Regions from separate parts of the Novosphingobium sp. Sphag1I genome, predicted to be linked through region 2. Evidence: riboswitches for the same ligand, from Rfam matches in the RefSeq annotation. Region 2 holds a riboswitch; the other holds the start of a gene.
The links. A riboswitch is a leader RNA that binds a small molecule or an ion and turns the genes downstream of it on or off. The one in region 2 is predicted to bind cobalamin.
Positions count from the first base shown of each region.

Region 1 (3,411 bases), on a different contig from region 2:
ACGCGAATGTCACCGCCCACGGCCAGACCGGCCAGAGGCGTTTTCCAATCCGCCGACCATGTGACCATGTGGCGCGGACGACGGGCCAGATCCTTGCCATAGGCCGTGCTGCCTGCGGTCTGGTTCGTGCTCTTCACGAAAGTATAGGCCGCGCGCAATTGCAACGCATCGACCGGGCGCAGGCCCGTTTCGAACTCCAGCCCTTCGGCGCGGGTGCGGCCAAGGTTGGCATAGGTCGAGGTCGAAAGATCATAGTCGATCTGATTGTTGATATTGCGGTGGAACCACGTGACGGCGCCATACAGCTTGCCATTGCGGTCGCCCTTTTCCAGCCCGATGTCATAGGATTTGCTGGTTTCGGCCTTGAGCGTCGTGTTGCCCGAATAGGGATCGAACAACTGATACAGGGTCGGGGCGCGGAACCCTTCGCCATAGGAAGCGCGCAGGCGCACGTCCGAGATCAAATTGTACGTCCCGTTCGCGCCAAAACTGGTGTGAGTGCCAAAGGTCGAATGGCTGTCCACGCGCAGGCCGCCCGACAGGCTCAGCCCAAACGCACGCCAGCCCAGCAGGCCATAGCCGCTGGCGATATTGGCATCATTCACCGCGCCCGGCGTGAAATAATACGAACGCGCGTGGTTCCACATCGCCTCGCCGCCCAGATCGGCGGAAAAGAAATAGGGCAGATCGACATGCGCCGCGCCATCGATGCGCGTGCTGCGGCCCAGATAGGAACTGTATTCGCTGCTCTGAACCGTGGGGTCGATATAACCGCGACGCAGCGAGGACTGGCTGATGCCCAGACGCGCCGTATACTTGTCCGCCGCATATTCCAGACCGACGCGGCCCGACACCTGCTCGCTCGACTGCTTTTCGCCGCGGTTCACATAACCCAGCGTCCAGTCATAGGAATCGATCCCCACCTTGCCATCGGCATATCGCGCCGTGGCGACAAGGTTCAGCCCCTGCGCCAGACGCAGGCGGGCGCGGGTCGACAGGCGGGTCTGGCGGAAACCGTTGGAAAGCGTGTCGGTGACGCGGGTGGGAATGCCGTCAGTGCTGAAATAGCCGCCATTGACGGTGATTGCATAGGCGTCCTTGGCAATGCCCAGCGTGGCCCCCGCGTCAAACGTGTTGTTCGTGCCGCCATCAAGGCTGAGTTCCACGCCGTTCAATTCGCGGCTGGTGATGGCGATGACGCCGCCGATGGCGTTGCTGCCCCACACCACGCTGTTCGATCCGCGCAGCAATTCGATGCGACCGATGCCGCCAGAGGTCAGGCTGGCAAAATCATAGCCGCCCGAAGGGGCCGCCGTATCTTCAACCTTGACGCCGTCAATCATCACCAGCGTCTGTTCGGAATTGGCGCCGCGCACGAACAGGCTGGTCGTCGCCCCCATGCCGCCCGCACGCGCAATCGACACGCCCGGCAGGCGCGAGAAAATGCGGGTCAGGTCCGGCCCCTGAATGGATTGAATTTCGGACAGGTCGACGACGCTGACCGACTGGCCCGTTTCATTGACCGGCTGGCTCTGGCCGGTGGCAAGAACGGTGATCGCATCACCATCATCGGCGGCCAGCGCAGGCGTGGACAAGGCAAGCGCCACCAACGACGATGCCACGGCGAAATTACGGATATTCATAGCTCTTCCCCTCACGAAGGCAGATGCCGTTCGTGGCGGGAGAGGCCGTCCCACGCACCCCTTGCGCATGGAAAACAGACGGCATCGCGCTGCATCCGGTCCTCCCCGCCCGGCGCTGAACGACAACCAACGGCAGGTCTCCTGGCTATCCGGGGTCAACGCGCATCTGCCGCCTTCCCAGGCCATTTGGCCCAGTGGCATGTGACAGTACGCTCGCCCGGAAACAGTTGCGGGGGCAGCTTTGCCTCACTTGCCGCGCGGGCGCGACAGGCATGCAAATTCCCTTTTCAGCCGATCTTGCGAAAGGCACCGTTGGCGTTGGCCGCCGCCCTAGCCCCGCATGGCCATATACGCAAGGGCCGACAAAAGTGGGCCTACTGATGGAAAAGGAAGTTAATATTAACCCTGAACGGCGGCTCGAAATTAAGGCGTTAAGGATTAGTGGGCCCAACAGTGCCGCAATGAGACGGCAGGAAATCGGCTGATGCAAGCCGGGCCAATGTATGTTTTGCCATGCTGACCCGCCCCTGCAACAGGCCGAGATGTCAGGATGAACAAGTTTCGTGTCGCTCTTGCGCCCAATGCCAGCCAGTCCATGCCCGCATATGATATGCGGACGTCCGATGATGCTGCGCGCCTGCGCCGGGGCGGCGGGATGAAGATCAACGCCTTGCGCAATGCCGAAATGCGCCGCGCCGCGATGCATCGGGTTCTGGCCGTGGTCTGCGCACTGTTGGCTATGCTGGCGGTTCAGGCCTATCGCGGACAAGGCACCGGCGCGATGGCCTTGGCCGCAACCACCACACATGAAGAAGCAGACCCTGTCGATGGACAGGCCAGCCTTGCCCCCATGCCCTTTGAACAACCAGGCGACAGTTGGCCGGGTGCTGCCTATTACTATGTCAGCCGCGAAGCCGAGCCACAGGCCCCGACGACCGGCTGGCGATCGGCGCTGGCGACGATTGCGCCGGGACTGCATTGGGATGGCGACAATGCGGCGCAGGGCGAGGATGAAGCGCCCCTGCCCGGTTCCGGCCCTGCGGCGCGGGCGCTGTCGGGTCTGGCCAATGCGGTGGATCGGGAACGCGCGCTGTCATGCCTGACGGCGGCGATCTATTACGAAGCCGCCAGCGAACCCGATGACGGACAGCGCGCCGTGGCGCAGGTCGTGCTGAACCGCATGGCCCACCCCGCCTATCCCAAATCGGTGTGCGGCGTGGTGTTTCAGGGTTCCGAGCGCGCCACCGGGTGTCAGTTCACCTTTACCTGTGACGGCGCATTGATGCGCAAACCCAGCCGCTATTTCTGGAGCCGTGCCGAAACCGTCGCACGGGCGGCCCTTGGCGGCTATGTCTATGCCCCGGTTGGCCTTGCCACGCATTACCACACTTTTGCCGTCCACCCCTATTGGGCCGACAGTCTGAACTTTATCGGCCAGATCGGCGCGCACCGTTTTTACCGGATGCATGGTCCGGCAGGCGATTCCGGCGCATTCCGTTTTGTTCACGCGATGAGCGAACCCTTGCCCGTGCCGCATCAGCGCGTCGCCATTGCAAATCGCGAATTGGTCGATGATCCCATCGCCATCGAGCGGGCCTATGCCGCCAAAATGGGTCAGACTTTGAACCCCGCGCCGCGTGCAGCGGCAGTTGCCACGCCTGCTCTTGCCGCACCGCAATATACCGCCGAGGCGTTACGCCATGGCGGCGAAGCGGCCTATCGTGCCAATAACTTGCCCGGCAGCGATAATGTGCGCCCTGAATATCAA
Region 1 covers NZ_JBWBQS010000004.1:61,176-64,586, reverse strand. Annotated here, with positions in the region: gene ACZ9HU_RS05435 (TonB-dependent receptor plug domain-containing protein) at 1-1,643, opposite strand, end outside; cobalamin riboswitch at 1,758-1,972, opposite strand; gene ACZ9HU_RS05430 (cell wall hydrolase) at 2,194-3,411, shown strand, end outside.
Region 1: another riboswitch for cobalamin. It lies ahead of ACZ9HU_RS05435 (TonB-dependent receptor plug domain-containing protein); the one in region 2 lies ahead of ACZ9HU_RS03035 (HoxN/HupN/NixA family nickel/cobalt transporter).

Region 2 (3,411 bases):
TGACGGCCCGGCCTTTGGCGGGGTTGCGGTCTATGATGTCGCGCCCGTGGGCGTGACATCACGTTCGACAGAATTTCGGACCTATCCGCCTGTCGGATGATTGTCGCTTGCAGGGCGAAGCCTATGCTCGCAAGCTGAACCGATGACGGATCGCAATACCAATATCACCGCGCGACAGGAATTGGCGCGCCACTGGCCTATCGTGCTGGCCGCCGCGCTGGGCGTGGGGTTCGGCACAATGGGGATCGGCTTCTATTCGCTGGGCCTGTTTGTCAAACCGCTTCAGGCCGAATTTGGCTGGAGCCGGGCGGCCGTTTCGGGTGCGGCTACGTTTCAGCAATTGGGCATCTTTCTGTCGGCGCCATTGGTCGGGCGGTTGGCTGATCGTATCGGACTGCGGCCTTTGGCACTGGCCTCTTATGTCGCCATGCCGCTGGCGCTTTTGGCTTTATCCTTTGCCGGATCGTCGGTCTGGGGCTGGTACGGGCTGTGGCTGATGGTGTCGCTGGCGGGATGTGGGACGACGCCGGCGGCATGGGCGCGGATGGTTTCCATGCGTTTTGATAAAGCGCGAGGTCTCGCGTTGGGCCTCATGCTGGTCGGGACAGGCTTGGCGGCGGCCTTGGTTCCCGCGCTTTTGGGGCCGATTTTTGCCCAGGATGGATGGCGCACGGCAACGTTGGTGATGGCCGGGGCGGCGGCCCTTGTCGGGATTCCTCTCTCGTTCCTGCAAAGTCGGGAAGCGCCGACGCCGGAAAAGCGCCATGCCGGACATTTTGAACGCAATCGGGCGATCTTCATGTTGCTGGCCATTGCCTTTTTGGTGGGGGTGATTGTGGCCGGGTTGATCATTCATCTGGTTCCCTTGCTGGTTGATCGCGGGATGGACGCCGCTTTGGCGGCCAAGATGGCGGCCAGCATCGGTCTGGCGGTGATTGCGGCGAGGGTGATCGTGGGTTGGTTGTTCGACCGGTTTTATGCGCCCTTTGTCGCCGCAATCTTTTTGGCCATGCCGGTGGGCTCGTGCATCTTGCTGGGGCTGGGCGGACCGGTGTTGCCGGCTGCGCTGATGCTGGGGCTGGCCGCGGGCGCCGAGGTTGATATGCTGGCGTTTTTCACCAGTCGCTATGCCGCGATGAAGAACTATGGCGCGACCTATGGCGTCATTCTGGGCACATTCAGCCTTGGTGCGGCACTTGGCCCGATGTTGGTGGGGTTCAGTGTTGATCGCACGGGCGGCTATGGCCTGGCGTTGGGCGCATCGGCCGCCGGACTGGCGTTGGTGGTGGCTTTGATCGCGTTGCTTGGGCCTTACCGCACTCAGGACTGAACCTTTTCAAAGGGATTGCTTTAGACTGGCTTTGGCGTAAGAACCGATCTGTCCGGGGCTTGGCTCCGGGCAAAAGATCGCGCCGGTGCCCGAAAGGGCTTAATTCGGGAACACGGTGAGGGCTGGCCTGTCCAGCCCGAGGCCGAGGCTGTCCCTGCAACTGTAAGCGGTGAGCGCGATGCATAGGCTTCCTCACACATGGGGGAAGCAGCCACTGGGCCGGACGCTAAATCATGCGAGGTCTGGGAAGGCATGCATCAAGCCTTGACCCGCGAGCCAGGATACCTGCCGGCGTCTGGTCGCTCTTGCCTTGGCCCAGGGGATGGCCGCGGCACGGTGAACTCCGTCTGAGCGACGTGTGTTGGTCGGAATGGACGCAGGGCGCGCGGCGCTTTGCGAAAGGTCCGGCTGTGTCGTTCAAGGCCGGGGGTTCCTGCTTGTGAGAAAGAGATTTTTGTCAGCGCCTTTGCGCTGGCGTATCGGCGCGATGATGGCCGGTTTGGTGGCGGCCAATATTATGGCTTGGGTCTGGGCCTTTGCCCTGTTCGGTGCGCAGCCTTTGATGTTGGGCACGGCCCTTTTGGCATGGGGTTTGGGGCTGCGCCATGCGGTCGATGCCGATCACATCGCCGCCATCGACAATGTCACCCGCAAATTGATGCAGGAAGGCCAGCGCCCGATTTCCGCAGGCTTCTGGTTCGCGCTGGGCCATTCCGGGATCATCGCCGTTGCCTCGATCAGCGTTGCCCTGACCGCCAGTGCGCTGTCGCGGTTCAGCGCGTTCAAGGATTTGGGCGGCATGATCGCGACGGCGGTTTCGGCCCTGTTCCTGTTCACCATTGCGGGGATGAACTTGGCCATCCTGCGCTCTGTCTGGGCCAAGTTTCGCCATGTTCGCGCCGGGGGCGTTGTCGATGCCGATGATCTGGATATGTTGCCGGTGTCGCGCGGGATACTCTCGCGCCTGTTCGGGCCAATGTTTCGTTTGATTTCGAGGCCATGGCATATGGCGCCGCTGGGTTTTCTGTTCGGGCTGGGGTTTGATACCGCGACCGAGGTCGCCATCCTTGGCATTTCGGCCAATCAGGCGGCCAGTGGTATGTTTCTGGGCCGGTTGCTGGTCCTGCCCGCGCTGTTTGCGGCCGGGATGGCGCTGGTCGATACGCTGGACGGTGTGATGATGGTGGGGGCCTATGAATGGGCCTTTGTAAAGCCGGTTCGCAAGCTTTACTACAACATCACCATTACGATGATGTCGGCCCTTGTGGCGATCGTGATTGGCGGGATCGAGACGCTGGCCCTGATCGGCGATAAGCTGAGCCTGACCGGATGGCCATGGGGTATGGTGGCGAGATTGGGGCGCAATTTCAACAATCTGGGCTTTTCGATCATCGGCCTGTTTGCCGCCTGTTGGATCATAAGTTTCGCGATCTATCGCTGGAAGCGGTTGGATGAAATCGAGATTTCGCCCGCGCCGTGATTGCGCCGGGCGTTCTTATGGGCTAGATCCTCAATCGAGGGCTTGCCCCTCACATGATCGCGCCGGTGCCTGAAAGGGCTTAATCGGGAATGCGGTGCGGGCCGGAAACGGCCCAAATCCGCGGCTGTCCCTGCAACTGTAAGCGGATAGCGCGATGCACATGCCCCACGCGGGGCGGCCACTGGGTCTTGCTATGCAGATCTGGGAAGGCGTGCATCAAGCTGTGACCCGCGAGCCAGGAGACCTGCCGGCGCTCTGGTCGCTCTTGCCTTGGTCCAGGGGATGGTCACGGCACGGTCAACTTCCGTCTGAGCGACGAAACTGTGCGGCTGGGGCTGCACGGGTTGCGTGGTGTCGGGCGCTTTGCGCGTCGGCCCGCCGTCGCGCGCCGACCGGATTTTCCGGCAAGCCCCCGCCTGTTCTCGCTCCGAGGCCTGAATTGGGTCTCGTTTCGGCGCGCGGGGAAGTTATGACCATGAACGCATTGGCGGCCGATCTGGCCAAAGTGCCCGTTACCATCATCACCGGCTTTCTGGGCGCGGGAAAGACCACGTTGATCAGCCATCTGATCCGCAACGCGGGCGGGCGCAGGCTGGCCGTG
Region 2 covers NZ_JBWBQS010000002.1:207,829-211,239, reverse strand. Annotated here, with positions in the region: gene ACZ9HU_RS03045 (dicarboxylate/amino acid:cation symporter) at 1-3, shown strand, start outside; gene ACZ9HU_RS03040 (MFS transporter) at 143-1,330, shown strand; cobalamin riboswitch at 1,397-1,637, shown strand; gene ACZ9HU_RS03035 (HoxN/HupN/NixA family nickel/cobalt transporter) at 1,818-2,810, shown strand; cobalamin riboswitch at 2,857-3,076, shown strand; gene cobW (cobalamin biosynthesis protein CobW) at 3,280-3,411, shown strand, end outside.